Regions from separate parts of the Bacillus silvicola genome, predicted to be linked through region 2. Evidence: predicted binding sites of a transcription regulator. Region 2 holds the regulator's gene; the other holds the start of a gene.
What was found. The regulator NrdR, encoded in region 2, represses ribonucleotide reductase genes. The targets are predictions, from matches to a motif close to AACACNATATATNGTGTT.

Region 1: a site for NrdR is predicted at 14,078-14,095, ahead of ACP6L7_RS14375 (anaerobic ribonucleoside triphosphate reductase). Genes of this name have one in related genera too.

What each region holds. Positions count from the first base shown of each region.
Region 1 is NZ_JBNGVC010000012.1:486,831-503,973, forward strand. It holds gene ACP6L7_RS14320 (dicarboxylate/amino acid:cation symporter) at 1-284, opposite strand, end outside; gene ACP6L7_RS14325 (DUF2705 family protein) at 494-1,300, opposite strand; gene ACP6L7_RS14330 (ABC transporter ATP-binding protein) at 1,293-2,186, opposite strand; gene ACP6L7_RS14335 (TetR/AcrR family transcriptional regulator) at 2,351-2,944, shown strand; gene ACP6L7_RS14340 (oxidoreductase) at 2,970-4,001, opposite strand; gene parC (DNA topoisomerase IV subunit A) at 4,274-6,697, opposite strand; gene parE (DNA topoisomerase IV subunit B) at 6,699-8,663, opposite strand; gene ACP6L7_RS14355 (CoA-binding protein) at 9,040-9,453, opposite strand; gene ACP6L7_RS14360 (S1C family serine protease) at 9,589-10,830, opposite strand; gene ACP6L7_RS14365 (response regulator transcription factor) at 11,034-11,711, opposite strand; gene nrdG (anaerobic ribonucleoside-triphosphate reductase activating protein) at 11,730-12,182, opposite strand; gene ACP6L7_RS14375 (anaerobic ribonucleoside triphosphate reductase) at 12,179-14,035, opposite strand; gene plsY (glycerol-3-phosphate 1-O-acyltransferase PlsY) at 14,261-14,857, shown strand; gene ACP6L7_RS14385 (HesB/YadR/YfhF family protein) at 14,966-15,256, shown strand; gene ACP6L7_RS14390 (acyl-CoA thioesterase) at 15,285-15,704, opposite strand; gene ACP6L7_RS14395 (glycoside hydrolase family 18 protein) at 15,814-17,106, shown strand.
Region 2 is NZ_JBNGVC010000012.1:1,482,825-1,499,967, reverse strand. It holds gene polA (DNA polymerase I) at 1-501, shown strand, start outside; gene mutM (DNA-formamidopyrimidine glycosylase) at 514-1,344, shown strand; gene ytaF (sporulation membrane protein YtaF) at 1,417-2,049, shown strand; gene coaE (dephospho-CoA kinase) at 2,103-2,705, shown strand; gene ACP6L7_RS19735 (glyceraldehyde-3-phosphate dehydrogenase) at 2,815-3,843, shown strand; gene speD (adenosylmethionine decarboxylase) at 4,233-4,616, shown strand; gene nrdR (transcriptional regulator NrdR) at 4,813-5,274, shown strand; gene ACP6L7_RS19720 (replication initiation and membrane attachment family protein) at 5,428-6,834, shown strand; gene dnaI (primosomal protein DnaI) at 6,868-7,806, shown strand; gene ytxC (putative sporulation protein YtxC) at 8,392-9,273, shown strand; T-box leader at 9,305-9,532, shown strand; gene thrS (threonine--tRNA ligase) at 9,581-11,518, shown strand; ribosomal protein L20 leader region at 11,727-11,847, shown strand; gene infC (translation initiation factor IF-3) at 11,912-12,415, shown strand; gene rpmI (50S ribosomal protein L35) at 12,437-12,637, shown strand; gene rplT (50S ribosomal protein L20) at 12,675-13,031, shown strand; gene ACP6L7_RS19685 (dUTP diphosphatase) at 13,530-14,021, shown strand; gene ACP6L7_RS19680 (M42 family metallopeptidase) at 14,091-15,176, shown strand; gene ACP6L7_RS19675 (TetR/AcrR family transcriptional regulator) at 15,218-15,835, opposite strand; gene ACP6L7_RS19670 (HlyD family secretion protein) at 16,133-16,786, shown strand; gene ACP6L7_RS19665 (DHA2 family efflux MFS transporter permease subunit) at 16,799-17,143, shown strand, end outside.

The DNA.
Region 1 (17,143 bases), 1.0 Mb from region 2:
TTCGCTACGATAATACCAATGACAAGAGCAAAAGTTGTAACAATCTCAAAATATAATAACGCTTTCCCACCAACTCGTCCTACCTTTTTCATACTTCCCATACTTGCAATACCAAGCACAATTGTTAAAAAGATGATTGGTGCAATGACCATTTTTATCATATTAATGAACGTCTCACCAATTGGCTTCATTTGTTGTCCAACACTAGGCCAAATCGCTCCTACTGCAATACCACAAATAATTGCCACAATAACTTGGAATGTTAAATTCTTTACAATTTTCATTTTTAATACTCCCCTGTTTCTTTCATTTCTCCCATACTATTTCTATCGATGACAATCATTTATTATATATGATAGCCCCCTTGCTATTTAACTTGAACCCCTTTATTATGTTACACTATTATGTATAATTTTTAAATAGTATATAATAATTAAATATAAAAGTTATACTGTTAAACAAAAAAGCCCACTAATTAAGTGGACTTTCTACTTTACAACGGCAAATCTCTCTTCCTAAACACTACAATTGCTAATATAAAAATACATAGTGCTCCAACAGTTAAGCATAAGCTTACTGGCCATATATTATATGTTCCTTCAACAATTTCTTTCGGACGAAACAATGTAAATAAAGATATATTTCTCATCCATTCTAACTTATCACTTAATTTACCTACCATATCTAATACAAAAAATAAGATAGTTAAACTTGCTGAATAACTTAGTGCCTTTCTTTCGTCATTACATATACAAGAAAAGAAAAATGAATAAGCACTAACTACTAAAAATATTAGGCCTCCGACTACATTTATTTTTAAAAATAATTCTTTATTTAAATTATTATCTTTTAAAAACCATTCTGCACCTAATATACCAGCTACATAAGTAACAATTACAATAATTAATAGTCCCAATATGAGAACGGTAGCTTGCGTAATTGCAATTTTCACCCTGGATACAGGTGTTGCTAATAAATATGCCATCGCTCCTTTATCTACATGACGAGCAATTAAATGCGTTGCAACCGTGACGCAAAAAATTGTTAAAATGATAATAAACAATAGGCTATAATATTCACCAGCTAAAAAATCCATTACGTTTTGAATTGGACTCTCCATTCCAACGATTTTTTTTACACTATCAGGCATGCCACTTATTAATTCATTTAACCCTTTCGCTGAAACCATCGATGGGAATATCCAAATTAATAACCATAAATAAAGAGCTGCACCAGTAGCATAACTCAAAATACTTTTTTGCGTTTCTTTCAAACTAGCTAAAAATAATTGCTTATTCATGCTTTACCCCTTCTTCCTTATCGTAATAATGCATAAATAAATGTTCTAAATCCGTCGCTCTCGTTTGTAGTGCAGTTACATTATAGTTTGAAAGTATTTGTAAAACAGTTTGATAATTTCCTTGCACAATAATTGATGCTGTTTTCCCTTTCACAGCCTCGAATTGTAAATTTGATTGAGTAAGTGACTGTATTTCAGCTTGAGATGCTACTGTTACATCTATTACTTGTCTTCGCATTCCCTGTAAATCATGAATATCTTCAACCGTTACAAGACGACCATCTTTAATAATAGCTACTCTGTCACAAGTTCTCTCAATTTCAGTGAAAATATGCGACGACATAAGAATCGTTTTCCCTCTTTGCTTTTCCTCTAATATTAAATCTATAAACACTTGTTGCATAAGTGGATCGAGTCCTGATGTCGGTTCATCTAAAATTAGTACTTCTGGATCATGCATAAATGCAGCAACAATCCCTACTTTTTGTTTCATTCCTTTAGACATTTTTCGAATTGGTGTTTTCACATCGAATTGCAGACGCTCTATTAAATCATCACGTCTCTTCGTTTCCTTCAGCCCACGCATTCCTTGCATCAAATTTAAAAACTCTAATCCATTCATTCCTTCAATAAAAGAAATTTCTCCTGGTAAATAGCCAACTTCTCTTTGAATTTTCGCAGCATCTTCCCAACAATCTAATCCGAAAATTGTCGCTTTACCAGCTGTCGGTTTTATAAATCCCATTAAATTACGAATTGTTGTTGATTTCCCAGCACCATTTGGTCCTAAGTAGCCAAAAACTTCCCCTTTTTTCACTTCAAATGTAATATCAAACAAGCCTTTCCCATTTGAAAACTGTTTTGTGACATTTTGAACTGAAATCATAAGCCCACCTCATTTTTTGAAATATTTAATGTATGATATTTCAAAATTATTGTACTCCTCATCTTTCATATTCGCAACAACTTTTTGAAATATTCATATGTCCATATTTCAAAAATATTGTTTTCAATTATTTTTTCTTGTATATTTTAAATGAGGTGATTGCTTTGAACGGCTTTGAAAAAGTGAAAGAAAAAAAAAAACGTGCCATTAAAGATGCTGCCTTTAAATTATTTTCAGAACGTGGATTTAATGAAGTGAAAATAGAACATATTGCAAAGAAAGCAAACGTTTCTCAAGTTACAATTTATAATCATTTTGGAAGTAAAGATGCGTTATTTAGGGAGCTTATACAAGAATTTATAATATCTGAATTTCAATATTATAAAGATCTTGCAGAAGAAAACTTACCTTTTCATGATATGATGCAAAAAATGATTGTAAGAAAAATGAATACTGGCGGGTTATTTCAGCCTGATATGTTACTACAAATGATGCAAAGAGACGAAGCGCTCAGAGAATTTATTTATAGTTATCAAAATGAAAAAATCCTGCCTTGGTATTTAGAAATATTAGAACAAGCACAGCAAAAGAATGAAATTAATCCACACCTTTCAAAAGAAATGATGTTACTTTACATTCAAATGTTCACTAAGTTAGGTGATGATTTCGGGGTGCAACTTCTTGAAGGAGATCGAGAAAAACATATACAAGATATAGTCACTATGTTTTTTTACGGCCTTTCTGTTCCACAAAAATAAAAAAGACACGAAATTCGTGTCTTTTTTATTTTACAGGAATAACTCTACCCGTTTCACTACTTTCAATAGCTAATTGAATCACTTTAATAACATCTAAACCTTCTTCTGCTGTTACAGGTGGTTTCTCACCATTTACAATACTATCTCTTACACCTTTATAATACATTTCATAACAGCCGACTTCTGTCGGCATACATACTAATTCTTCTTCTGTTTCTATAGTAGCAAAATTCTCTTCAGAGTCTGCACCATAACCATTATCTCCTGGCTTCATTCCTTCTTTTAATTGTTCTTCCTGTGAATCCATACCATACTTCACAATAGAACCTTTATCTCCATGCAGTGTAAAATGTGGACCTGCTTGGTTTACGTAACTGCTACTATGTAAAATGACACGCTTTACTCCGTAATGAAGTACAACATGGAAGTAGTCATCAATTTCTGCACCTGGTCGTTGCTTTATTACATCAGCATTTATCGCATCTGGTTTCCCAAATAATGATAATGCTTGATCAATTAAATGTGAGCCTAAATCATATAAAATTCCCGATCCTGGTAAATTCTTTTCTCTCCAGCGATCACGTACATGTGGGCGGAAACGATCGAAATGCGCTTCATATGCGTATACATTCCCTATTCTTTTTTCTTCTAACAATTTCTTTATCGTTAAGAAATCATTATCAAAACGGCGATTGTGATACACACTTAAAACGACATTATGTTGCTTCGCTAATGAAATAAGTTCTTCTCCTTCTTCAATTGAAACAACGAATGGTTTTTCCACAACAACATGCTTACCATGTACAATCGCTTCTTTTACATATGGAGAATGAGTTGTATTCGGTGAAGTAATAACTACTAAGTCAATATCAGCACGATTTACTAATTCCTTAATTGTGCCAACAACTTCAGCATTTGGTAATGCTTGTTTCACTACTTCTTCTTTTGATGATAAAATAGCACGAATATCATATTCTTCTATCGTTTGTAATAACGGGATGTGAAATGTTGTACTAGAAAATCCAAATCCTACAATCCCTACACCTATTTTTTTCATGTTGCCCCTCCATTTATCCCGCTACTTGCGGGCAGTAAGACCCCTACCTCAAAATTCAGCGAAAGCAAAGAAGTTAGGTGAGGGCCTTACTGCCCGTAAAAGCCCAATTGGTTCAACTAATAATCAGTGGGGGATGAAGAAAACCCCCACTGATTAAAGTTTCACTTCATGAGAACGATTTCATTCCACTATTATAACAATATTATTTTTATATACATAATGATTTGCTTATAAAAAAGCATCTTGCTATGAATGATAGCAAGATGCTTCCTTTACTCCGTTCTTTTCTTCGTCCACGTTTCTACAACTTCACCAGTATCATTAACATCTAATACTAAACTACCGTTACTATACCGGTCTTTATTTCGATACGCTTTCGGATCAATCTCTTCTACAATGTGTTTCTCTGTCTTCATGTAAACTAGTTCATCGTCTCGAACAATTTCAATACCGACAATGCGGTACGGATTACGTTTTAACTCTTTGAAAATAACAAGACCTCGCTTCGCCCTCGTTGATTTCTCAATTTCTGATGCTTTTAGACGTTTTACAGCACCACGCTGCGTTACGAGAATAAGTTGATCTTTGTCACCATTTAATGGTTTACCAGAAGCGACATAGTCATCTTCTTTTAAATTAATTGCTTTCACACCAGCGGCTCTTACACCAACTGGACTTACTTCATCTTCATGGAAAATAAGTGCATATGCACCATGAGTTGCAAGAACAATATCACTCGTTCCATCTGTCGCAAATATATCAACAACTTCATCTTCTTTTTTCAAGTTTACAGCGACGAACGCTCTTGAATAACGTTGCACTTTATATTGGTTTAATTCGGTTTTCTTAATCATACCGTTTCGTGTAACAAATACGATAAATCGTTTTTCTTCTTCAAAATTCGGTACGACGGTCGCCCAGATAATCATTTCATCCCGCTCGAGTGAAACGAGATTCGCAACGTGTTGACCTAAATCTTTCCAACGGATTTCTGGCATTTCATATACAGGAAGATAAATATAATTTCCTTTGTTCGTAAATAAAAGAACGGTTTCTGTCGTGTTTGTATCGAAACGCTCAAGTAAGATGTCACCCTCTTTCATACCGAAGTCTTTCCCGTTCGATGCATTATGTGAACGCCAACCCGTTCGTTTCACATATCCTTCTTTCGTTACAGTAACGATGACATCTTCTTGCGGAATCATAACTTCCACATCGATTTTAATTTCCTCAATTTGTTCTTCAATAATAGCACGGCGATCATCACTATATGTTTTCTTTACTCTCTTCAAATCTGTTTTAATAACTTGAAGTAGTCTTTTTTCACTTTGTAAAATCGACTGTAACTCTATAATTTTCTTATTAAGCTCATCCGCTTCTTGTTCTAACGCCGTAATATCTGTATTCGTTAAACGATATAATTGCAGCGACACAATTGCTTCTGACTGTGCTTCTGTAAATCCAAATTTCGCACTTAAATTATCTTTCGCGTTACGCTTATCTTTAGAAGCACGGATCGTTTCAATCACTTCATCTAAAATCGATAATGCTTTCTTTAAACCTTCTACAATATGTTGACGATTTTCTGCTTTTCGTAATTCATATTGTGAGCGTCTTGTAACAACTTCTTTCTGATGCCCAATATATGCATCCAAAATCTTAGGTAATGTCATAAGTGTCGGACGACGATTATTTATCGCTACCATATTAAAGTTGTACGGAATTTGTAAATCTGTATTCTTATATAAATAATTTAAAATACCTTCAGCATTTACTTCTTTTTTTAATTCTACAACGATGCGAAGACCTGTACGATCTGTCTCATCACGCACTTCAGCAATTCCATCTAGCTTTTTATCTAGACGTAATTCATCCATTTTCTTAACAAGGTTTGCTTTATTTACTTCGTACGGAATTTCTGTAATAACGATTTGTTGCTTCCCACCACGAATCGTTTCAACTTCTGCTTTTCCGCGAATAATAATTTTACCTCTCCCTGTTTCGTACGCTTTTTTAATACCATCAATCCCTTGAATAATACCACCCGTTGGGAAATCTGGTCCTTTAATAACTGTTAATAAATCATCAACAGTACTATTCGGCTTATCAATACGCATCATCGTCGCATCAATTACTTCTCCAAGGTGATGCGGAGGAATTTCTGTTGCATAACCAGCTGAAATCCCTGTCGATCCGTTCACTAATAAGTTTGGGAACATTGCTGGTAATACAACTGGTTCTTCACTCGTATCATCGAAGTTTGACACAAATTCTACTGTTTCTTTATCAAGGTCACGTAATAACTCAGATGCAATTGGTGATAACCGTGCTTCTGTATAACGCATTGCCGCTGCTGGATCGCCATCAACACTACCATTATTACCATGCATTTCAACTAAAACATTACGTACTTTCCAAGTTTGACTTAAACGTACCATCGCCTCATATACAGAGGAATCACCGTGTGGATGGTAGTTACCAATAACATTACCTACTGTTTTAGCTGATTTACGAAACGCTTTATCATGTACATTTCCTTCTACATACATAGAATATAAAATACGTCTTTGTACCGGTTTTAAACCGTCACGCGCATCTGGAAGCGCGCGGTCTTGAATAATATATTTACTATAACGTGCAAAGCGATCACCTAACACGTCTTCAAGCGGGAGGTCATGAAACTTCTCTGCTTGCATGTTATTCCACCTCCGTCTCCATAATCATTTCATTTTCTAAAATATTTCCCTCTTCTTGCATACCAAATTGTACATTTCGTTCGATCCATTTACGGCGAGGTTCTACTTTATCACCCATCAATGTCGTAACTCGACGCTCAGCTCTTGATGCATCGTCAATTTTCACACGAATTAACGTACGTGTTTCAGGATTCATCGTTGTCTCCCATAATTGATCGGCATTCATTTCACCAAGTCCTTTATAGCGCTGCAACATATAGCCTTTACCGACCTTTTTTGTTACACCATCTAATTCTTCATCAGACCATGCATATTCAATTACTTCACTTTTCCCTTTTCCCTTACTTACTTTATATAAAGGTGGAAGTGCGATAAATACTTTACCAGCTTCAATAAGTGGCTTCATATAGCGGTAGAAGAACGTCAGTAGTAACACTTGAATATGTGCTCCATCCGTATCTGCATCGGTCATAATAACAACTTTATCATAGTTAATATCTTCAACAGCGAATTCATTCCCTACGCCACCGCCAATTGCGTAAATAATCGTATTGATCTCTTCATTCTTAAAAATATCAGCAAGCTTTGCTTTTTCTGTATTAATTACTTTACCACGTAATGGTAATACTGCTTGGAAACGTCGGTCTCGACCTTGTTTCGCTGAACCACCGGCAGAGTCACCCTCTACTAAGTACAGTTCATTTTTCTGTGGGTTACGTGATTGTGCAGGTGTTAACTTACCACTCAATGTACCTTCTGATTTCTTTTTCTTTTTACCAGTACGCGCTTCTTCTCTCGCTTTACGAGCAGCCTCACGCGCCTGCGCTGCTTTAACTGCCTTTCTCACAAGAAGTGTAGCAACATCCGGGTTTTCTTCTAAAAAGTAAGCTAAATGCTCAGATACAATTGCATCAATTGAAGAACGAGCTTCACTTGTACCTAGTTTCCCTTTCGTTTGCCCTTCAAACTGAAGTACTTCTTCTGGTACACGTACAGAAACGATAGCCGCTACACCTTCACGAATATCTGTACCTTCTAAGTTTTTATCTTTTTCTTTTAATAACGATACTTTACGAGCATACTCATTGAACACACGCGTCATTGCTGTTTTAAATCCAGCTTCGTGTGTTCCCCCATCTTTTGTACGTACGTTATTTACAAACGAAAGAATGTTTTCTGAATAGCCATCGTTAAACTGGAATGCTAACTCTGCTTCAATTCCGTTTTGTTCACCAGTGAAGTATACAACTGGATGAATCGAATCTTTCTCTTCGTTTAAGTATGAAACGAAAGCTTCAATTCCTGTTTCATAATGAAATACATCCTCTAAATCATTACGTTCATCTTTTATCGATATTTTCATTCCTTTTAATAAGAATGCAGATTCACGTAATCTCTCACATAATGTTTCATAATTGTAATTTGTTGTACTGAAAATAGTTGTATCTGGTTTAAAATGTATTGTTGTACCAGACTCTTTTGTCTTCCCGATTTTCTCTAACGTCGTTGCAGGAATACCACCATTTTCAAAGCGTTGTTCATAAATATTTCCGTCACGTTTAATCGTTACTACTAACCATTCTGACAAGGCATTTACAACTGATGCCCCAACACCGTGCAAACCACCACTTGTTTTATAGCCACCTTGACCAAACTTACCACCAGCATGAAGTACAGTTAAAATGACTTCAGGTGTTGGTTTCCCAAGTTTATGCATTCCCGTAGGCATTCCTCGCCCTTTATCAATAACACTAATACTATTATCTTTATGTATTACGACAGAAATTTCGTCGCCAAATCCCGCTAACGCTTCGTCAACGGAGTTATCTACTATTTCATATACTAAATGATGCAATCCACGGCTATCCGTACTCCCGATATACATACCCGGGCGTTTTCGAACGGCTTCAAGTCCTTCTAACACTTGAATTGCATCTTCATTATATTGGAACTGATGCTTCGCCAAACTCCTTGCCCCTTTCCTAATTAAATCAGAACATATGTTTCTATTATAGAATAACGCCTCGACTATAGTTTTGGCAAGTTATCTTATCTATTTTATATACCATTTTCAATAGAAAAATCCTTGTTTTTTCACAAGGATTCCTCTAGGCTACTATTTCAGAAAAATAATCGTTTGTCAACGAGAAATGGATATGTATTCCAATATTATACATTCCATACCTTTATCATGATCCAAATGATCAATATCCAAAACGGGATAACAAGTAACAATCCCCAAAAACAGCCTTTAAAAAATCTCATGATGAACACCTCGTCCATCGGCCCTACTTATGTATATTGTGAGGGCTGAATCAATCTTTTTATCTTTAAAGTCTATACTACTTTGTCATCGCATGCTCTACTTTAATACAACGATCCATTATTACAGTATAGCCTTTTTCTTGTAAAAGTTTATATGTATCTTCATCTTGTACTCCTAATTGTGCCCAAAAAACATCTGCATCAATCTCTACAAACTCTTTCCCAACATCCATTAAAAATTCTGAACGGCGGAATACGTTTACGATATCAACATGTTCTTTAATATCCTTTAGTGAAGGCACTGCCTTTTCTCCAAGTACTTCATCAACTGTTGGATTTACCGGTATAATGCGGTACCCCGCGTCTTGCATTGCTTTTGAAACCATATACGATGTACGTTCTGGTTTATCTGATAATCCAACAACTGCGATTGTTTTGCTTTTCTTCAATACTTCACCAATTTCCGTACGAGTTGGGTTTTCAATTGTCATAATTAATCCCTCCTATACCTTTAGTATATCCGATAAAGAAAGTCTCTTTCAACATGAAAGAGACTTTCTTTTATTCCGATTGATGTAAGCTAATAATCAGAAGGAAGAGAACTCTCCACTGGTTAAAGGTTACATTTATTGATTCTTTGTAGCTGAATTATCTGCTAATGTAGCTGTTTTCGTCATTTTTTGACCATTGCGATAGAATGTAACTTCTACTTTCTCGCCTACTTTTTTCTTTTCATATAAATATTTACGGAATTGAAGTGAATTTTCTACTTTTTGATCATCTAATGCTACTACAATATCATATTGCTCTAAACCAGCTTTTTCTGCTGGTGATACTGGATAAATTTTACCTAATACAACGCCATTTGTTACTTCTTTTGGCACTTTTAATTGATTTACTGCATAAGCTTGCACATCTTCTAATGAAACGACACCGACTCCTAGTGCTGGACGTTTCACCACTCCATCTTTTTCAAGTGATTCAATAACTGGTTTTGCGATGTTAATTGGAATTGCAAAACCAATACCCTCTACTGATTGCTGAGCTATTTTACTTGAGTTAATACCGATTACCTCACCGTTTTGGTTAAATAGTGCACCACCACTATTACCAGGGTTAATCGCTGCATCTGTTTGAATAACTTGTGCTTGCCAATCAGGACGTTTATCACCATCAATATCAACTGGAATTTCACGCTCTTTACTACTGATGATACCTTCCGTTACACTTCCATCAAATCCTAATGGATTACCGATTGCAATTGCTTTCTCACCCGCACGGATTTTACTGGAATCACCTAAACTTGCAACTTTATTCACATTAGATCCATCAATCTCTACAACAGCTAAGTCCAACCAAGGGTCCTTACCAACTAATTTTGCATCGACTTGCTTTCCATCGCTTAGTTTAACGGCAAGTTTATTTGCACCATCTACTACGTGGTTATTTGTTACGATATATGCTTTATTTCCTGCCTTTTTATAAATAACACCTGAGCCTGTACCAGCTGTTTGTTCTTGGCCTGTCGGCTGCATCGCAAATGGATCAGCACTTTGTTGCATATTAATCACACCAACAACAACATCCTTCGCGCCCTCGATCATTCCCGGTAAATCAGTTTCATTTTTCGCTTTATTTACAACTGGAACTACAGTTCCTTCTACTTGTTTATTAGAATTGAATGACGAAACAGCTGCACCATTATTTTGCACCCATGGCATGTACGGTGCTGCAAAACTAATCGAAACTGCCCCGACTACAGCTCCAACTAAACCTGTGAAAAAATATCCTTTTTTACTACCTGATTTTTTCATTTCTCTCGTTTCACTATGCTCTTCATTTAAATTCGGTCCGTCGTAATATCCCATGTTTTATTTCCCCTCTCTGGTGAACTCGTACTTTCAGTATAGTCACTTTTTGTGTCCTTCTTGTGAACTCATCGTGAAATCCAATTAAAAAAATACTCCTATCTATCATTATAGACAAGAAAAGTATTTTTTGTACATTCCACCTACAAAGGAGAGTATAAATTTGCTATATCCCGAAGCTAAAGTGCATAGTAACTTAAAGGTTATTCTTCAAATTTATAACCCACTCGAATGACAGTACCGATATGCTTCGCTCTATCTCCTAGCTTATTTCGCAGTTTTTTAATATGTGTATCAACCGTTCGATCATCGCCGTAGTAGTCATATCCCCATAACTGATCTAATAAATGTTGACGCGACAACACAATTCCTTTGTTCTCCATTAAATAAACAAGAAGCTCAAACTCCTTATGTGTCAATATAATTTCTTCTCCCTCTACTAAAACTGTTCTAGATAGTCGATTCACTTCTATTCCAGCTAAAGACATAGCATTTTCTTCAGTTACTCCTACCGCACCATCCGCACGTTTCAATAATGTCTTTGCTCGAGCTACTAACACTTTCGGACTAAAAGGTTTTGTTACATACTCATCTGCACCTAATTCGAACCCTAGTAATGTATCATCCTCATCTGAACGTGCTGTCAACATAATGATTGGTACTGCTGATTCTTTTCTAATTCGTCTACAAACAGACCATCCATCTATTTCTGGTAACATAATATCTAACATAATTAAATCAATTTCATGCTCTGCAAATAATTCTAACGCTTTTTTTCCGTCTTCTGCTTCGATTACTTCAAAGCCTTCATTACGAAAATAATCACTAACGATTTCACGTAATCTTCTTTCATCTTCAACAAGTAATACTGTTTTATTCATATAATCTATCCCGCCTTTTTACTCTTTCAATCGAATAATACGTTGATTGGAGCTTCCGCGAAATGGAAGTGTTAAATCTTTTTTCTCGATTTCAAATCTTCCATCGACTAAAACATCCCCATAATGTAACAACTCTATCATATCATTATTTTGAGAACTCTGTATCTCTTCTAACGTATAACCTGTATACATCCATAGATTTTTTTTCAAACCTTTCACAACTTTTGCTACTTTTTTCACTTCAGCAGCTTGGAAGAATGGATCTCCACCTGAAAATGTTACATCAGTTAATGGATTACTTGCAATCTCTTTCACAATCTCTTCTACCGTCATTTCAGTTCCGTTGCAAACATTCCAAGATGCCGGATTATGGCACCCGAAACAACGATGCGGACAGCCCGCAAAAAACACGACTGTCCGCAATCCTTCTCCATCTACTACACTATCATGAATGATGTTCATAACTTTCATTTATGCTTCACCCGATCCATCTCTTCACTACGTTTCGCACTATTCCACTTCGACATATCTCCTACAAGATAGCCCGTTATACGGCGAATTCTTTCTATATTAGCTTCATCTTCATTTCCACAGCTTGGACATTCATTCCCAATAACTCCATGATAACTACAGCACTTACAACGATCAACTGGATGATTAATTGAACCGTAGCCAACGCCATTCTCTGCCATCGCTTGCACAATTTGCTTTAATGCCTTTTTGTTATGCATAGCTGCTCCGTCTAGTTCAATATACGTAATATGTCCCCCGTTACATAGGGCATGGAAAGGTCCCTCTAAACGAATTTTTTTTATAGCTTGAATGTTATAGTAAACTGGGATATGGAATGAATTCGTATAATAATTATGGTTCGTTATACCGCTAATCACACCAAATTCCTCCCTATCTTTTTTCACAAACTTCCCTGATAGCCCTTCGGCAGGAGTTGCAATTACTGAGAAGTTCAGTTCATGTTCTTCTGTCGCTTTATCCATTCTATCTCTCATAAAGGAAATGATTTCATACCCGAGTTTCCATGATTCTTCATCTTCTCCGTGATGCTTTCCTCTTAAAGCTACTAAACATTCCGCAAGACCGATAAAACCAAGACTTAACGTCCCTTGTTTTAAAATGGATGCTACAGAATCTTCAGGCTGTAACTTTTCTCCACCGCGCCATACACCTTGTGAATATAAAAATCGAAAATCTCTCGCTCGCTTCGTACATTGATACTCAAATCTCTCTAATAATTGCTTAATTCCTAAATCTAAATAATAATTTAACGCTTCAAAGAACGCTTCTTTTGAACCACTAATTAACGCTAATTTCACTAAGTTTATAGACGTAAATGATAAATTCCCTCTTCCAATCGCTGTTTCTTCTCCATGTATATTAGACATAACACGAGTACGACATCCCATGTAACATACTTCACTTTCCGGTCGGCCATCATAATGCACTGCATTAAATGGCGCATCTAAAAATGAAAAGTTAGGGAATAATCGTTCAGCCGTTGTCTCTAACGCTAATTCAAATAAATCATAGTTCGAATCACATTCTTCAAAGTTCACACCTTTTTTCATTTTAAAAATTTGAATAGGAAAAATTGGTGTTTCCCCTTTACCAAGACCCGCTTGTGTCGCTTTTAAAAGCTGTCTAACCAATAACCGTCCCTCTTTTGATGTGTCTGTTCCATAGTTAATAGAAATAAACGGTACTTGTCCCCCGCCCCTACTGTGCATACTATTTGAATTGTGAATAAACGCTTCACACGCCTGATACGTATCATTTTCTGTTTCTTTCCATGCAAATTCTTCTATCTGTTCTTTTGTAAGCGGATATGACTGTAATCGTTTCTTATGTCTCGCTACTGTTTTTCTCACATATGGAGCTAAATCAATATCAAAGAGTGCAAACGATTGACCACCGTGCTGCATATTTTGATTCGCTTGAAAAATAATAGACGAAAGAGCCAATGCACTTTTAATGTCTTGCGGTTGTCTCATATGTCCATGTCCGGTATGAAAACCGTTAGCAAGCATTTGTGCTAACGGAATTTGCGAACAAGTCGTCGTTCCTGTCGCATAAAAATCCAAATCATGTGGATATAATATATTTTGATCTATCGCTTTTTTCACTTGATCTGATAGTAAATTTGCTACAGCATAATACTTTGCGCTCTCAGATGCGAACGTTCCCATCACTCCCATTGGAGATCGGCCATCTACATTTGCATTTTCCTGCATTAAATCTTGTTCATTACCGTGGATAATTGTCTCAAATACTTTCATTAATTCTTCTCCACGTACATTTTGTTTCAACATTCATAACCCTCCACCAACATGTTGTTGTCTTTTGATTAAAATCATACAACATATAGTTCTAGTGTATTTATGAAAAATGTAACATTCCTGTGAAAGTTTTTTTAAAAATTAATGACTTTTTCATTTGTAAAAAAGAAATGTGCTCTTTACAAATGTATGGTACAATATACGGGAAAAACTCTTTTTACCCTTTATCAACACATTTGTATAAAGGAGACTGAACTCATGATTATTACATATCTTTTATTTATCGTTGCCTACTTACTTGGCTCGATTCCGTTTGCATTAGTCGTTGGAAAAATTGGCTATGGAATTGACATTCGTGAGCATGGAAGCGGTAATTTAGGCGGAACAAATACATTCCGTACACTAGGGAAAAAAGCGGGTTTTATCGTTACAATTGCTGACATTTTAAAAGGTACATTAGCAACAAGTCTACCGATTATTTTCGGGTTAGATGTTCACCCACTATGGTTTGGATTAGCAGCTGTTCTTGGACATGTATATCCAATCTTCGCGAAATTCCGCGGGGGGAAAGCAGTTGCAACTTCTGCTGGGGTGCTATTATGCTATTCACCTATTGTTTTTGCAATATTAGCTGTTGTCTTTTTCAGCCTTTTATTTACAACAAGATACGTATCACTTTCTTCTATGGTAACAGCTGTCGTTGCTGTTATTGCATCAATTGTTAGCGGGGATAAAATCTTCATTATTGCGATGTGTTTATTAGCAGGTATGGTTATTTATAAACACCGTGCAAATATCGGGCGAATTATAAATAAAACTGAACCGAAAGCAAACTTTTCAAAAAAGCAAAAATAAGATCGTAACCCACATAACGCAAAAAGAAAACGTGAAGCATATTAATAGCGTCTTTTTGCGTTATTTTTTATACTAAAGAAAAAGCAACATAATTTGGAGGAACTATACATGAATCTTTCCGTAACAAAAGAAGCAGCACAATGGTATAAAAACGAATTACACTTACAATCGGGTGAAACACTACGCCTTTTCGTACAATACGGCGGTTGCAGTACTGTACAAAAAGGACTTTCTTTAGGTATTCGTAAAGATGACCCTGCGCACCCTGCTGTTCAAACTCAAGAAGAAGGTATTAACTTCTTTATTGAAGGCGATGATGAGTGGTTCTTCGATGGACATAATTTATCTGTTACATTTAACGACGGTGATGATTTCCCCCAATTTAATTATGAAAAATAAAAAAAGCGTGGCTTCTGCCACGCTTTTTTTATTTCTTTTTAATTTCCTCATATTTCGCATACCACTCAGGATATAATTTTTTAAATGATACAGGGCGGAACCCTTCTTTTTTCGCACAAATATTCGTTGTACTTGCAGTAATGCAAAGCTCACCATCACCGTTATATATTTCATAACCATATACAACACGAAGCGGGCTCACAGTATCAATCCACGTTTTCACAATTGCTTTTTCTCCGTAACGCATCGCTTTACGATATGAAATTTGCAAGTCTAATACAGGAGAAATAATTCCCTCTTTCTCCATTTCAACATATGAAAATCCTAATTCTTGTATAAGTTTAGTGCGCCCAAGTTCCAGCCACACTAAATAGTTTGAATGGTAAACAACACCCATCTGGTCTGTTTCCGCATAGCGGATTTCAACTTCATGTTCTGCTACAAACATTTCTATTCGCCTTCTTTCACTTCTGCTACCTTGCATACATTTAATCATAATACAGTGGAATCAAAAATAAAATAAAAACAGTGAATCTTTTACCGAAAGGGGCAAGTATATGATCCAAATTGTAACTGTTCGTAGCGGTGATAGTGTTTATGGTTTAGCATCAAAGTACGGATCTACACCTGAAGAAATTGTAAAAGACAATGGACTAAATCCAGCTGAAACACTCGTTGTTGGTCAGGCACTTATTGTTAATACAAAAGGCAATAATTATTATGTACAGCCTGGTGACAGCTTATATCGAATTTCTCAAACGTATAACGTTCCTCTCGCTAGCTTAGCTAAAGTTAATAATCTTTCATTAAAATCTATTCTCCATGTCGGCCAACAATTATATATACCAAAAGGTACAAAACGAGCAGTAGAATCCATCGCTTATTTACAGCCTTCAACAATACCGATAAAAGAAAGTTTAGTAAATGCTACACGTGCTATTAATCCATTTTTAACCTATTTAGCCTACTTCAGCTTTGAAGCAAAAAGAGACGGCACTTTAAAAGAACCAACGGAAACAGCGAAAATCGCTAATATTGCAACGCAAGGTAAAACCATCCCTATGCTCGTTATTACAAATATCGAAAACGGGAACTTTAGTCCTGAACTAACATCTGTTTTGTTGCGTAACCCAACCATTCAAAACAAATTTATTACTAACATTTTGCAAACAGCTGAAAAATACGGCATGCGAGACATTCATTTTGATTTCGAGAATGTAGCACCTGAAGATCGCGAAGCGTATAATCGTTTTTTACGAAATGTGAAAACACGCTTACCTAGCGGGTACACATTAAGTACAACGCTTGTACCAAAAACAAGTTCCAATCAAAAAGGGAAATTTTTTGAGGCTCATGATTATAAAGCACAAGGGCAAATTGTTGATTTCGTCGTCATTATGACATACGACTGGGGTTGGCAAGGCGGACCACCGATGGCGATTTCTCCTATCGGGCCTGTGAAAGAAGTACTTCAATATGCAAAATCTCAAATGCCACCACAAAAAATTATGATGGGGCAAAATTTATATGGTTTCGATTGGAAACTTCCGTTCAAACAAGGAAATCCACCCGCAAAAGCAATCAGCTCTGTTGCAGCTGTTGCACTAGCTCGTAAATATAATGTTCCTATCCGCTATGACTTCACGGCTCAAGCTCCTCATTTCAATTACTTTGACGAAAACGGCGTACAACACGAAGTTTGGTTTGAAGATTCACGGTCCGTTCAAAGTAAATTTAATTTAATGAAGGAACAAGGTATAGGCGGTATTAGCTATTGGAAGATTGGCCTACCATTCCCACAAAATTGGCGTTTACTCGTTGAAAACTTCACAATCACGAAAAAGGGCTGACATAAGTCAGCCCTTTTTTCATATTGCTGTTGAAAAT
Region 2 (17,143 bases):
GGAATTGTGTATGGCATTAGTGATTATGGTCTTTCGCAAAACTTAGGAATTACAAGAAAAGCAGCAGCGGAATTTATTGAAAAGTATTTAGAAAGTTTCCCTGGTGTACAAGAATACATGGATGAAATCGTAAAAGATGCGAAACAAAAAGGGTATGTGGTTACATTATTAAATCGTCGCCGTTATATTCCGGAAATTACGAGTCGTAATTTCAATTTACGTAGCTTTGCTGAGCGTACAGCTATGAATACACCAATTCAAGGTAGTGCGGCTGATATTATTAAAAAAGCGATGATTATTATGGCAGATCGTTTAGAAGAAGAAGGATTACAAGCACGTCTTCTTCTGCAAGTACACGATGAATTGATATTTGAGGCACCAAAAGAAGAAATTGAAAAATTAGAGAAGCTTGTACCTGAAGTAATGGAGCATGCAATTGAACTAGCCGTTCCATTGAAAGTTGATTATTCTTACGGTCCAACTTGGTACGATGCAAAATAAGGACGTGATGAAATGCCGGAATTACCAGAGGTTGAAAACGTTAGACGGACGCTTGAAAATCTTGTAACAGGAAAAACGATTGAAGATGTCGTTATTACTTATCCCAAAATAGTAAAACGACCGGATGATGCAGAAATCTTTAAAGAAATGCTAAGAGGCGAGACAATTGAAAATATAAAGCGAAGAGGAAAGTTTTTGCTTTTATATGTAACGAATTATGTCATTGTTTCACATTTGCGTATGGAAGGTAAGTTTTTACTTCATCAAGAGGGTGAGCCAATTGATAAACATACGCACGTCCGTTTCTTATTTACAGATGGAACTGAATTACATTATAAAGATGTGAGAAAGTTTGGTACGATGCATCTCTTTAAGAAAGGTGAAGAGTTGAATCAAATGCCTCTTGCTGACTTAGGCCCGGAGCCATTTGATGCTGAATTGACACCGCAGTATTTACAAGAAAGATTGCAAAAAACAAATCGTAAAATAAAAGTTGTATTATTAGACCAGCGTCTTTTAGTAGGGCTTGGAAATATATATGTAGATGAAGTTTTATTCCGTTCTCAAATTCATCCGGAACGAGAAGCGTCATCTTTAACAGTAGAAGAAATTGAACGGATTTATGAGGCGACTGTTACAACGCTAGGCGAAGCAGTGAAGCGTGGCGGAAGTACAATTCGAACGTATATCAACTCACAAGGGCAAATTGGTTCGTTCCAAGAACTTCTAAATGTATACGGAAAAAAAGGGGAACCTTGTGTGACTTGCGGTACGATATTAGAAAAAACAGTTGTTGGCGGAAGAGGAACGCATTACTGCCCGATTTGTCAGCCGAGAATATAGAAAAGAGATAACATCGGATAGGCATTTGTCATATACATACAGCAGAGCTATGTATAAGGGAGGAGCTTACCGATGTACCTTTATTTATCTCTTATTTTATTAGCTTTTACATTAAGCTTAGATAGCTGTAGTGTAGGGCTAACATACGGATTAAGGAGTGTAAGAATTCCACTAAGATCAATTATAATTATCGGGATCTGTTCAGCAGCTGTCATGCTCGTATCCATGGGAATTGGACATATGATCGCGAAAATATTTTCACCAGTTATCGCAACGCGTATCGGTGGGCTTGTTCTTATTGGAATCGGGATTTGGGTATTATATCAATTTTTTCGGAGTGATAAAAAAGAAGAACTGAAGCAAGAGGAGAAGGTTTGGAAATTAGAAATTGCTTCTCTAGGGCTAGTGATTCAAATTTTGAGGAAACCGACTGTTGCGGATTTTGATAAATCAGGAACTATATCTGCAGGTGAAGCGCTACTTCTCGGTATTGCTCTTTCTATCGATTCGTTTGGTGCTGGAATTGGTGCATCCTTATTAGGTTATGCACCTGCTATGATGGCGATATTAGTCGCGGTTATGAGTTCTTTATTTTTATTTATTGGAATGAAGCTTGGCACGGTTTTGTCGAATATGAAGTGGTTACAAAAATTTACATTCCTGCCTGGGGTATTACTCATTATTATTGGAATTTGGAAAATGTAAGTATGGGCGTGGAACATTAGTTTCGCGCCTTTTATATTGTGAGGAGGATTATTATGACAGTGGTAATTGGATTAACGGGAGGTATTGCAAGCGGAAAAAGTACGGTATCAGAAATGTTTCGTGAACTAAATATACCAGTTATTGATGCTGATATTATTGCACGAGAAGTTGTAGAACGAGGAAAGCCAGCATATAACAAAATTGTAGAGGTGTTTGGAACGGAAGTGTTACAAGAAGATGGGGAGCTTGATCGACCTAAATTAGGAAGTGTCGTTTTTTATAATGAAGAAAAACGATTGCAGTTAAACAAAATTGTGCATCCTGCGGTACGTGAAGAAATGAATGCGAAAAAGGAGATGTACATAAAAGAAGGTATGCAAGCGGTTGTGTTAGATATCCCTCTTTTGTTTGAAAGTAACTTAACAAATCTCGTTGATCGTGTTTTAGTTGTAGCAGTTATGCCGAGTACGCAATTAGAACGTTTAATGAAACGGAATAATTTTTCAGAAGAAGAAGCAACGGCGCGTATTCAATCTCAAATGCCATTGGAAGAAAAAGTAAAGCGTGCAGATGAAGTGATAAATAATGATGGCACAATTATGGGAACGAAAACACAATTACAGGTAATTTTAAAGAAGTGGAACATTATTAACTAAAAAATTGTGAAATTAATGAAAATGCTTAGTGACATATCCCCTTTTTGTGTTATACTATTATTGGGATTGGAGATAAATAGTATAACGCATTCAAGGGGGATAACATATTATGACTCGTGTGGCAATTAATGGATTTGGACGTATTGGGAGAATGGTATTTCGTCAAGCAATAAAAGAAAGCGCATTCGAAATTGTAGCAATCAATGCAAGCTATCCATCAGAAACGTTAGCACATTTAATTAAATATGATACAGTTCATGGTAAGTTTGACGGAACAGTAGAAGCATTTGAAGATCACTTATTAGTTGATGGGAAAATGATTCGCCTTTTAAACAACCGCGATCCAAAGGAATTGCCTTGGACAGATTTAGGTGTTGAAGTTGTAATTGAAGCAACTGGTAAATTTAACTCGAAAGAAAAAGCAATTCTTCACGTTGAAGCTGGAGCGAAAAAAGTTATTTTAACAGCGCCTGGTAAAAATGAAGATGTAACAATTGTAGTTGGTGTGAACGAAGACCAATTAGATATTACAAAACATACTGTTATTTCAAATGCATCTTGTACAACAAACTGTTTAGCACCTGTTGTAAAGGTGTTAGATGAGCAGTTCGGAATTGAAAACGGTTTAATGACGACTGTTCATGCTTATACAAATGACCAAAAAAATATTGATAACCCACATAAAGATTTAAGAAGAGCACGTGCTTGCGGACAGTCTATCATTCCGACAACGACGGGTGCTGCGAAAGCGCTATCAAAAGTTCTTCCGCACTTAAACGGCAAACTTCATGGTATGGCACTTCGTGTACCAACACCAAACGTGTCTCTTGTTGACCTAGTAGTGGACGTGAAACGTGATGTAACAGTTGAAGATATTAATGAAGCGTTCAAAACTGTTGCAAACGGTGCATTAAAAGGAATTGTAGAATTCAGCGAAGAGCCTTTAGTGTCTATCGATTTTAATACAAATACACACTCAGCTATTATTGATGGTTTGTCTACAATGGTAATGGGTGATCGTAAAGTGAAAGTACTTGCTTGGTATGATAACGAGTGGGGCTACTCTCGTCGTGTTGTAGATCTTGTAACGTTAGTTGTTGATGAATTAGCGAAACAAAAAAATGTGCAACATATTTAAGTGGACGAGAGAGAGAGGGCAAGTGAAAATTTGCTCTCTTTTTTATTTTTTTCTGAAAAGGAAAAAAATTATATAAGTATATTTTCAAATAGTGGACATACCACGAAACGTTGGGATTACTGTATTCGTGAATCATTAATTTTTTTTAGGGAAAAGTAAAGAGGAAAATATGACAGAAAATCGAAAAAACTGTTGTTGCAAAATGAAAATAAACAAAGTATACTAACACTCGTAAACTTAAGAGCTGAGGTACGTAGTCACTACTTAAAGGGTTAGGACCTCTCTGGACTAACTTTCCCCCGTGGTAGTGGAGCAAGCCAAATTGCAAATTAGTTTTCAATTCGAACAGTTAGAATAAATTTACAAGGGGGAACTGTAGAATGGATACTATGGATACGATGGGTCGTCACGTGATTGCTGAACTTTGGGATTGCGATTTCGACAAGCTTAATGACATGCCGTATATTGAACAATTATTTGTGGATGCAGCACTAAGAGCTGGTGCTGAAGTACGTGAGGTTGCTTTTCATAAATTTGCACCACAAGGTGTAAGTGGAGTAGTAATTATCTCGGAATCACATTTAACAATTCATAGCTTTCCGGAGCACGGTTACGCAAGTATTGATGTTTATACTTGTGGGGATCGTATTGATCCAAATGTTGCTGCAGAATATATTGCAGAAGGTTTAAACGCGAAAACGCGTGAGAGCATCGAGCTTCCTCGAGGCACTGGTAGCTTCGAAATTAAGCAGAGAGAAACAAAAGCTCTTTAAAAAAGAACATAATTGATTTAAAATGTAAAGAGGTGTATAATGCACCTCTTTTTTAGTTTATATAAAATAGGATCATGATGTGTAATAACTTAGAGTGGTCAGTGTATAAGAATGAGTTATATAATATTGTATATATATTTTCACATGTAGGTGAGTAGCGAAAAAATAAAGATTATATTGTAAAGGAGTGAATGAATTGCGTTGTCCATCCTGTTTTCATAATGGCACAAGAGTGTTAGATTCGCGTCCGGTAGACGAGGGGCGCTCTATTCGAAGAAGAAGAGAGTGTGAAAGTTGTTTAAGTCGCTTTACAACATTTGAAAGAGTAGAAGAATCACCTCTTATCGTTGTTAAAAAAGAAGGAACACGAGAAGAGTTTAATAAAGAGAAGATTTTACGCGGTTTAATTAAAGCGTGTGAAAAAAGACCTGTATCTTTAAGACAGTTAGAGGAAGTAACACAAAGTGTGGAACGTGAACTTCGTAACTTAGGTATATCAGAAGTGAAAAGTGATATGATTGGTGAAATTGTTATGGAAGAACTTCGTGATATTGATGATGTTGCTTACGTACGTTTTGCTTCTGTGTATCGTCAATTTAAAGATTTAAATGTATTTATTGAAGAATTAAAAGATATACTGCAAAAAGAGAGAGAGTAGAAGGTGTAGTATATTCTCCTTATATACTGTAAGTAAATGAGATAAGAGAGCTAGAAGCGGAAGCTAATAGCTCTTTTTCGCTAAGAAATTATATAATAAAGATAGAACGAGTGAAATATAGGTTAGATTGGATAAGAGAAAGGAAAAGCAAGAATGGAAAAACAGTCATGGATGGAGCTATTGCCGATTGATCGTTATAAGGTAAGTGCGAAAGGGTTGTTACATAATTACGACCGGAAAGTTTTAACAATGTTGTATCAGCCATTAATAGGTAGTAGAGCTTTTAGCTTATACATGACGCTATGGGGGGAGCTTGAGCAAGATCGTGTATTTGGAAAAGAGAATACACATCACTCCCTTATGGTGACCATGCAAATGCAACTTCCTGAAATATATGAGGAACGAGTAAAGTTAGAGGCGATTGGGCTTTTAAATGTATATATTAAAAAAGAAAAAGATATTCGAATGTTTATATATGAGTTGCAACCACCGTTATCTCCGAAGCAGTTTTTTGATGATATTGTTTTAAGTATCTTTTTATACAATCGATTGAGTCGGACAAAATATAACCAAATAAAGCAATATTTCTTAGAAGAAGAATTCGATTTTACTTCTTATGAAAATGTTACGCGCTCCTTCAATGATGTATTTGATTCATTTAACCCAGGTCAGTTTGAGCATGCGCAAGAAGAACTTCGTATCCCCAAAACGACAACTATGCCAAGTAACGAGAAGGGGGATGCTCCGAAAGTTTGGAATGATTTCTTTGATTTTCCTTTATTTGTGGAAGGGTTATCAGCGCTTGTTCCTAAAAAGGCGATTACAGATCAAGTACGAGAATGTGTCATTACACTCGCTTATGTGTACGGTGTGGATGTGTTATCAATGCAAAATATCGTTCTTGGTACGGTGACAGAGATGCAAACAATTGATATCGAAAGACTTCGAAAAGGAGCTCGCGATTGGTATCAATTTGAAAATGGTCAAGCATTACCTGTATTAAGTGAAAGAGTGCAACCTCATGCTGCACGTACGATGAAAGAGAAAGAGCCATCTACGCAAGAAGAAATGCTAATGAAGCAGTTAGAGGAAATATCGCCAAAACAACTATTGAAAGAGATTTCAGGCGGTGCAGAAGCAACGAAAGCAGACTTGCAAATTGTCGAGGATGTAATGATAAACCAAAAGTTAACGCCAGGGGTTGTGAATGTACTTATTTATTATGTTATGCTACGCTCAGATATGAAACTTGCGAAAACGTATGTTGAGAAGATCGCTGGACATTGGGCACGAAAAAAGGTCGGTACAGTAGCTGAAGCGATGGCATTAGCGAAAGAAGAAAACCGCCAATATCAAGAGTGGGCTGAGACGAAGAAAAAAGGTCGTACGGCGAAGAAAACGGTACGAAGAGAAATGGTACCAGATTGGCTTAAAGAAGAGCCGAAAGAAGAAGTGAAAGAAACTGTGAAAACGGACGTGAGTGTTAAGAAAAATACAAGTTCGTTAGAAGATGAGCGGAAGCGATTAGAAGAAGTGTTGAAAAAATATAAGCGTGATTAATAAAAAAGAATGAACGCTCTTTGAGGTGAGGAAATGGAGCATATTCAAAATTCATTTGCGAAATTAATGGAAAATAAAAATTTTAAAAATAGATATGAAGTCTTAAAGACAGAAGTGATGGCGCACCCGCGTGTGAAAGAATTTATAGACGAACATAAAGGTGAAGTAACGACTTCGATGATTGAACGAAGTCTTGTGAAGTTGTATGAATATATTGGACAAAGTGTAGGGTGTGCGGATTGTCCGGATTTAGGTTCATGTAAAAACATGCTACAAGGATATGAGCCGAAGCTCGTCATCCAAGGTAAGATGATTGATATTCAATACGATCGTTGCATTAGAAAAGTAGCATATGATGAGAGAAAAAAATATGAAAAACTTGTTCAAAGTGTATATATGCCAGCTGACATTTTACAGGCAACTATGGAAAATTTAGACCCTTCAGAGTTAGATGCACGTATTGATGCAATAGGTGCAGCGAATGAATTTTTAAACACATACGAACCGGGTAAAAAAGTACAAGGTTTATATCTGTACGGTAAATTTGGTGTAGGGAAAACGTATCTTTTAGGGGCAATTGCAAATGAGCTTGCTCGAAAGAAAATTAGTTCGATGCTCGTATACTTCCCTGAATTTCTACGTGAAATTAAAAGTTCGATTCAAGATAATTCGATTGGTGAAAAGATTGATGCGGTTAAACGCGTACAAGTATTAATGTTAGATGATATCGGAGCAGAAGCGATGTCAAGTTTTGTGCGTGATGATGTGCTTGGCGCAATCTTGCAGTTCCGTATGTTAGAAAACTTACCGACGTTCTTTACGTCTAACTTTGATTTCAAGGAGTTGGAACATCATTTAACGTATACACAACGCGGTGAGGCAGAGCAAATGAAAGCAGCACGTATTATGGAACGAATTAAATATTTAGCGAAGCCAATTCCAATTGGTGGGAAGAACCGTCGTCATAAGTAAAAGAGCAAGCTGAGAAGCTTGCTCTTTTTTGTTATAGTGATGATGTTTTGGAGATAAGATCAAAGTATTCAAGGTGTCTAAAACTAACACTTTCTTCATAACGATGTAGTAACTCTTAAGCAGTTTACATATGACGAAGGAACCTTTCGATTTGATTTTTATAATGTATATACTCAAACATCTTAATACCGTCCGTTTATCCTAATTCGTGAGGGCTAATAATTAGTAGGGAATGAGGATGCCTTCACAGATTAAAGTTTCACTTTATCCCGCTATTTGTGGGAGTCGGGCTGCCCGTAAACGCCCGATTGGTGAAGGCTAATAATCAGTGGGGGACGAACAAAACCTCCACTGATTAAAGTTTCACTTTATCATAATGGTCAAATTGTTGAAAATTCATAGTAGCTTGTATCATTTTTTTCTCTCCCCCTTAATATATATAAAATTAGCAAGCCATATCGAGTGGATTTTCTAACGATGGGAGATATATTTCTACTAAGAGTGAACTTCCACAGATCGGACTCTTATAGGATTTGTAACGTATAGATGCAATCCTTTAGAGCGGGGATAAAAGGGGGGACAAAAGTGATTGAAATTTGCTTCGAAGAAAAAAATGATGCTGCGCACGTATACAGACAACTAACGAAAAGAACGGAATCTTTATACAAGGAAACAAGTGTATATTTAGATGGGCAAAAGGTTATTATTCATATACCATTATGTGAATCGAATTATATTGAAAAGATTTTATTGCCAGTACTACTATATTTCATTATGAATGTGAAACAAAATGAATGGATTCATACCATTTTAAAGGAAAAGTTTTTTTACGAAGAACAAGAAGAGTGTCATCAAATCTTGCATATGGCACAGGAGATATTAAAAGAAAGAAGAAAAGGAGTGGCTCGTGATTTAACGCGTCATAAATTTGAGACCTATATTATGTCATCTTTAAATGATTGGCTTTGTGATCCGCTTTCATTCTCGTTTTCATCATATGTTCGTTTTCGTCTTCGTACATATAGGGAAATGGTAGCTAGGCTTGCTGAAGTTGCAATTGATGAGTATAAAATGGAGCAAGAATACCAAATGTTCATTGAGACCCTTCGTCAACAAGTAAGTAGCCGGAAATCACGTTTGTCCTGTGTGCATCTTATTTTTGATGAAAGTTTTATTTTCTATGATGATAAAGGTAGACGTTTAAAACAGGAGAGGTTGGTCCAATATATAGATGAGGAATTATTAAAGCAAAAGGATGTATATATCGATACGAAAGTAATTGCGCCACTTCTTTCTATTTCGCCGAAAAAGATTTATTTATATACGAAAGAACAAGATCATAATATGATCATTACTTTGCGAAATGTATTTCAAGAACGGGTCCAATTACATGGATTACATGAGTTTGAGCGCAATGTGAAAAATTTAAAAAATAAAGGTAACGCCCTTGATTTTCTAAGTTTTTGAGCATATAATTACCTACATAAATGAAATATATTGAAATGTCATGATGAGGACATGAGTAGTTATCTACGATTTTCAGAGAGGGAAGCCTTAGGGTGTGAGCTTCCTAGTACGGGATTATTACTTACCACCTCTAAACTTTAGCAGTGAACGTTTTTCTAGTAATTGCTAACGGACAACACCGTTATGTTGAACTTGAGCAATTAACAATAAGGTTAATTGGAACAAGGGTGGAACCACGAATTCAACACTCGTCCCTTTTTACGGGATGAGTGTTTTTTATTTTGAAAAAAAAGAGGAGTGACCAGTGATGGCAGACGTAGTTAAAATTACTTTCCCTGATGGAGCTGTGAAGGAGTTTCCAAAAGGCGTAACAACTGAAGAAATCGCAGCTTCTATTAGCCCAGGCTTAAAGAAAAAAGCTGTGGCTGGAAAATTAAACGATGAGATGATCGATCTTGTTACACCAATCGAAGAAGATGGTGCAGTTTCTATTATTACATTAGATTCTGAAGATGGCTTATACATTTTACGCCATTCAACAGCTCACCTTTTAGCACAAGCGTTAAAACGTTTATATAAAGATGTTAAGCTTGAGCTTGGCATTGGTCCAGTAATCGAAAATGGCTTCTACTACGATATCGATATGGAAGAAGCGATTACAGTTGAAGACTTCAAGAAAATCGAAAAAGAAATGCAAAAAATTGTAAACGAGAACTTAGAAATCGTTCGTCATGAAGTACCACGTGCAGAAGCACTTCGTCGCTTTGAAGAAATCGGCGATGAGTTAAAATTAGATTTAATTAACGATCTTCCAGAAGATGCAGTTATTTCAATCTATGAGCAAGGCGAATTCTTCGACCTTTGCCGTGGTGTTCATCTTCCATCTACAGGGAAAATTAAAGTATTTAAATTATTAAGTGTTGCAGGTGCTTACTGGCGCGGCGACAGCAATAATAAAATGTTACAACGTATTTACGGTACTGCATTCGTTAAGAAAACAGAATTAGATGAGCACTTACGCATGCTTGAAGAAGCGAAAGAGCGCGATCACCGTAAACTAGGTAAAGAGTTAAAACTATTTACTAATAGTCAAAAAGTAGGACAAGGCTTACCACTTTGGTTACCAAAAGGTGCAACAATCCGCCGTATTATCGAGCGTTACATCGTTGATAAAGAAGCGAGCTTAGGCTATGATCACGTATACACTCCAGTGCTAGGAAGCAGAGAGCTTTATGAAACTTCTGGTCACTGGAATCACTACCGTGATGGCATGTTCCCATCAATGGAAATGGATAATGAAGAGTTAGTTCTTCGTCCAATGAACTGCCCTCACCATATGATGGTTTATAAAAATGATATTCACAGCTACCGTGAATTACCAATCCGTATTGCGGAACTTGGAACAATGCACCGCTATGAAATGTCAGGTGCGTTATCTGGATTACAACGTGTACGCGGAATGACTTTAAATGATGCGCACATTTTCGTTCGTCCGGATCAAATTAAAGAAGAGTTAAAACGTGTTGTAAACTTAACTTTAGAAGTGTACAAAGATTTCGGCTTAGAAAACTATTCATTCCGTCTATCTTATCGTGACCCAGCAGATACTAAAAAGTATTATGCTGATGATGAGATGTGGGAAAAAGCACAAGGTATGTTAAAAGAAGCTATGGATGAAATGGGTCTTGATTACTATGAAGCTGAAGGTGAAGCGGCATTCTACGGTCCAAAACTTGACGTTCAAGTTCGTACTGCTCTTGGAAAAGACGAAACACTTTCAACTGTACAATTAGACTTCTTACTTCCGGAACGCTTTGAATTAACTTACGTTGGTGAAGACGGTAAACAACATCGTCCAGTTGTAATCCACCGTGGTGTTGTATCAACTATGGAACGTTTCGTAGCCTTCTTAATTGAAGAATACAAAGGCGCATTCCCAACTTGGTTAGCTCCAGTTCAGGCGCAAGTAATTCCTGTTTCTCCGCAAGTGCATTTAGACTATGCGAAGAAAGTACAAGATGAATTACGACGTGCTGGTATCCGTGTTGAATTAGACACTCGTGAAGAGAAAATTGGTTACAAAATCCGTGAAGCACAAATGCAAAAAATCCCGTACATGCTTGTAGTAGGTGACAATGAAGTGGCTGAAAACGGCGTAAACGTACGTAAATATGGTGAACAAAAATCAGAAACAATTGCATTAGATGCTTTTGTTGACATGATTAAAGTAGAAGGAAAACGATAAGAAAAAGCCGCGGTATACCGCGGCTTTTCTATGTAATATAAGTGAAAAAAATTAGAAAAAATAACCATGTAACACTTATCATAAAAAAGTATTGCAAGTATGTTAGTTGTTTGTTACAATACTTCTTGTTGTTAGTAAAACACATCGCGTCTTCTTGACAGACGTCATGTCCTATGATAAACTCATCAAGGATAATAGAATATGGTTTTGGAACAAGTAGAAGCACCCGCTTCTCACCTGATGGACGCATTCGCAGTTAGCAGGTAAATGTATTTCTTACTTAAGATATTACAAGTGTGGGTGCCGTATGCCCGCACTTTTTTTTGTTCGGGTTCTACAATTACAAAACATATTCTGAAAAAACCTTGGAGGTGGCTTACTATTAGCAAGGATATGATGATTAACGAGCAAATTCGTGCACGTGAAGTACGTTTAGTTGGCGCAAATGGCGATCAACTTGGAATCAAGTCTCGTAATGACGCTTTAGACTTAGCTGCAAGTCTTAATCTTGATTTAGTATTAGTTGCTCCAAATGCGAAACCGCCAGTATGCCGCATTATGGACTACGGTAAATTCCGCTTTGAGCAACAGAAGAAAGAAAAAGAACAGCGCAAAAATCAAAAAGTAATCAGCATGAAAGAAGTTCGTTTAAGTCCAACAATTGATGAACACGACTTTAACACAAAACTTCGTAATGCTATCAAGTTTTTAGAGAAAGGCGACAAGGTTAAAGCGTCAATTCGCTTTAAAGGACGTGCCATTACTCATAAAGAAATCGGTCAACGTGTTTTAGATCGCTTCTCAGAAGCTTGTGCTGAAGTTAGTACAATCGAATCTAAGCCTAAAATGGAAGGACGTAGTATGTTCTTAGTTTTAGCACCGAAAAACGATAAGTAATAGATAGAGGAGGAAATACCTATGCCTAAACAAAAAACTCATCGCGGCGCTGCAAAGCGTTTCAAAAAGACTGGATCAGGTAAACTGAAACGTTCTCACGCTTACACAAGCCATTTATTTGCTAACAAATCTACAAAAGCTAAACGTAAACTACGTAAAGCTGGTGTAGTAAGCGCTGGTGACTTCAAACGCATTCGTCAAATGCTTGACAACTTAAAATAAGTTCGGCTGATATATAGAACAATTAGGAGGTAATATTATGCCAAGAGTAAAAGGTGGTACAGTTACTCGTCAACGTCGTAAAAAAGTAATAAAATTAGCAAAAGGTTATTACGGTTCTAAAAATACATTATTCAAGGTTGCTAACCAACAGGTTATGAAATCTCTAATGTATGCATTCCGTGACCGCCGTCAAAAGAAACGTGACTTCCGTAAATTATGGATTACACGTATCAACGCAGCAGCTCGTATGAATGGTCTTTCTTACAGCCGCTTAATGCACGGTCTTAAAAATGCTGGCATCGAAGTTAACCGCAAGATGCTTGCTGACTTAGCTGTTCATGACGAAAAAGCTTTCGCTGAATTAGCAACAGTTGCAAAAAACAACATTAACTAATTAATTAGTTGAAGCCTTAGAAGATTTTTCTTCTAAGGTTTTTTGTTTACATTTATTGTAAATATTCAATGATTTGCAAAATCCTTCAGTATTATCGTTATCGATATGACAAAATCAATGCGAAAACTATAGTGATATAGAAGAATATGTGTATAAAGTCGGGAGAATCCTCCTGGCTTTTTTTATTTATGCTCCTTTGGAAAGAAGAGTATCTTTCCTAGCAGAAACGACACTGCTATAATGGAAAGATGATATGGAACTTTCATCAGATAAAGTAAAACTTTAATCAGTGAGGTGTTATCCTCGGCTAAATATTAGCCATCACCAATGAGGTGAACAATCGAATAGCGATGATTGAAACGTATTTGCAAATTAAGGACAAGCTATTTTATAAAGAGTTAGGTAGCTGACTTATTAATAAGAACTGAAAAATAATAATGAACTTTGAGATGAAACAACATTGTTGCGTAAAATGCGATGTTGGAGGAGGACAATAGAATGGACTTACTACAACTATTTAAACTACAAAAAGAATTAGATGACCGTATTGTGAAAGAACATGACTTACAACCAAAAAAATTGTTAAAAGAAAAAATGTTAGCTCTTCTTGTAGAAATTGGAGAACTTGCAAATGAAACACGTTGTTTTAAATATTGGAGCAATAAACCAGCATCAGAGCGTGAAGTAATATTAGAAGAATACGTAGATGGTTTACATTTTATCTTATCAATCGGAATCGATTTAGGAATTGATAAAAACTTCTTATTCTATAAATGTGCGCAAACGAATAAAACGCAAGTAGAAATTTTCTTAGACACATATGCAAAAGTGATTCGATTTACAGATCAACCTTCTATTACGAACTATATTGAACTATTTACAAGTTATCTTCGCCTTGGACAAGCGCTTGAATTTGAACAAGAAGAGATTGAAAAGGCGTATTTAGACAAAAATGAAGTAAATCATCAGCGTCAAACACAAGGATACTAATTTAATTTTTGAATATTTCAATTTCCTTTTGTATAATAAAGTGACTGAAGAAAAAGGAGGGTGTTGGCAATGACAAAATTAGACGCGACATTGACAATGCTAAAAGAATTAACAGACGCACGCGGTATTGCGGGTAATGAGCGCGAACCACGTGAAGTAATGAAGAAATATATTGAGCCGTTTGCAGATGAACTTTCTACTGATAATTTAGGAAGTTTAGTTGCGAAAAAAGTTGGGGAAGAAAATGGCCCGAAAATTATGGTTGCAGGTCATTTAGATGAAGTTGGCTTTATGCTTACGCAAATTGATGACAAAGGCTTCCTTCGTTTCCAAACGGTTGGTGGCTGGTGGTCGCAAGTTATGCTGGCACAGCGCGTAACAATTGTAACGCGTAAAGGAGATATAACAGGTGTGATTGGTTCGAAACCACCGCACATTTTACCTCCAGAAGCTCGTAAAAAGCCAGTTGACATTAAAGACATGTTCATCGATATTGGTGCTTCTAGCCAAGAAGAGGCAATGGAGTGGGGCGTAAGACCAGGAGATCAAGTTGTACCTTACTTTGAATTCCAAGTAATGAAGAATGAAAAGATGTTACTTGCAAAAGCATGGGATAACCGAATTGGTTGTGCAATTGCAATTGATGTATTAAAACAATTAAAAGATGAAAAACATCCAAACGTTGTATACGGCGTTGGGACTGTACAAGAAGAAGTTGGTCTTCGTGGTGCGAAAACATCTGCGAATTATATCAAACCAGATATCGCGTTCGCAGTAGATGTTGGTATCGCTGGAGATACACCGGGTGTAACGTCAAAAGAAGCGCAAAGTAAAATGGGCGATGGACCGCAGATCATTTTATATGATGCTTCTGTTATTGGTCATACAGGTTTACGTGACTTTGTAGTTGATGTTGCTGATGAATTACAAATTCCATATCAGTATGATTCTGTAGCCGGCGGGGGAACAGATGCAGGAGCAATTCACATTTCTGTAAACGGTATTCCGTCTATGGCAATTACGATTGCGACACGCTACATTCATTCTCATGCGGCAATGTTACACCGTGATGACTATGAAAATGCAGTGAAGTTAATTGTAGAAGTTATTAAACGTCTTGATAAAGAGGCTGTACATAACATTACATTTAATTAATAGAAAAAAGCGAAGGATAACCTCCTTCGCTTTTTTCATTTTTAAAACGGTCTTTCTAATCCTGCTGCAGTATGAGCTCCTAAAATAATTAAGCGAGTTAATTGCATTGCCATGAAATGTGGGGTATAAATCATGCCTCTTTTTAACCATGACATAATCATTCCGATATGAGCGCCTGTAACATAACTAATAAGAATATCACGAGGGACCATAAGGTCTTCATCATCTGGCTGGGAAATAGATAAGCTTAATGTTAAATGTGTTTGAATTGCTTTCATCATTTTATGAGTATAGTTTCCAACTGCTTTATCACCAAGCATAACGTTATAGAATTTAGCGTTTTCTGCGATATGCTCAAATAAAGCCAAAAATGTCGGATATGGTGAATCGAATGTCAGTTGAAACTCTTCTTTATTTTTATTTTTAGGCTTAATTACTTCTGTTAACTTCTCTAACATTTCTTCGATACTTTTTTCTAATAGGTCATATTTATCTTGGTAATGGCTATAAAACGTAGCGCGATTTACAGGAGCACGTTCTGCAATATGTTGGACAGTTACATTTTCAAATCCTTTTTCGCCTACTAAAGCGACAAAAGCATCCTGTATGAGTTGTCTCGTTCGTTTTACACGTGGATCATTTGTATTTTTAATAGACATTGTTACTTCTCCTTGTTTAATTTTTTGCACTTAAACAACACAATGATATTGTATTGTTGTTTAAGCAACATTTCATACTTAAATTGTCGGTTGTAGATTCGGCATAATTATTTATAATTATAAACGATAGTCCTTTAGAAATCAGCACCGCTCGCAGACAGACGAAATAAGGTTTGTACTGCAAAGGGTGTGATTTTTTTGGTTAAAAGTTAATATAATTAACAATTAAGCAATCTAAACAAAAAGGATGTAAATAGTTTAGAAAAAAATTATATGCGATATAAGGAGAGGAATGCAATGAATCAGTTTCGAAGAATGGTAATTATCAACATTATCACATTAATTGTATTAGTTGGCGGCGGTATTGGCGGTTATTACTATTACAATCAAACGGAAAACTATTTAAAAACAGACAATGCAAAAATTGACGGAAAGGTAATTCCAATTGCGTCACCAGTAGCGGGTAAGTTAACAGACTGGAAAGCTGAAGTAGGCAAAAATTACAATGAGAACGATAAATTAGGTGCTGTTACTGTAGCGGCAGCAAATGGAGAACAAACAGTAGATGTAACGATTCCACAAAATGCGACAGTTGTACAATCAAACGCAACAACAAATGCATTCGTTGGAGCGGGAAGCCCAATTGCTTACGCATTTGATATGAATAATTTATGGGTAACAGCAAACATTGAAGAAACAACTATTGATGATGTTCAAAAAGGCCAAACAGTAGATGTGTATGTAGATGCATACCCAGATACAACGTTAACAGGAAAAGTAGAACAAGTTGGATTAACAACAGCAAATACATTCTCAATGTTACCATCAAGTAACGCAACAGCGAACTATACGAAAGTAAAGCAAGTTGTACCAGTTAAAATTTCTTTAGACCATAGTAAATCAGTAAATATTGTTCCTGGAATGAATGTGTCAGTTCGTATTCATAAGTAAGGGGGAGATGAGATGTCCTCAATTGCAATTGTAGGATATGCACTATTTTGTATAATCGTCTTCTTCCTTGTAAATCGTCTTTTACGAAAGAAAAAAACGAATATGGGAGAAGAACAAGTCCCAGCCGTAAGTAAAATAGAGGTAACAGAAACAGAAACAAAAACAGAAATAAAAACAGAAACAGAACTTGAACAAAAACAAGAAATAGAAGCTTCTAACGTAGTGGAATTAGAAATAGGGAAGCAAGAGCAAGTAAAGCAGGAAAAAGAAATGCTGAAGAGACAATTGCCGGTAGAGAATGTGAATGTAAAGGCAGTTGTAGCTGTATTAATTCTTGGTATGTTCGTTTCTATTTTA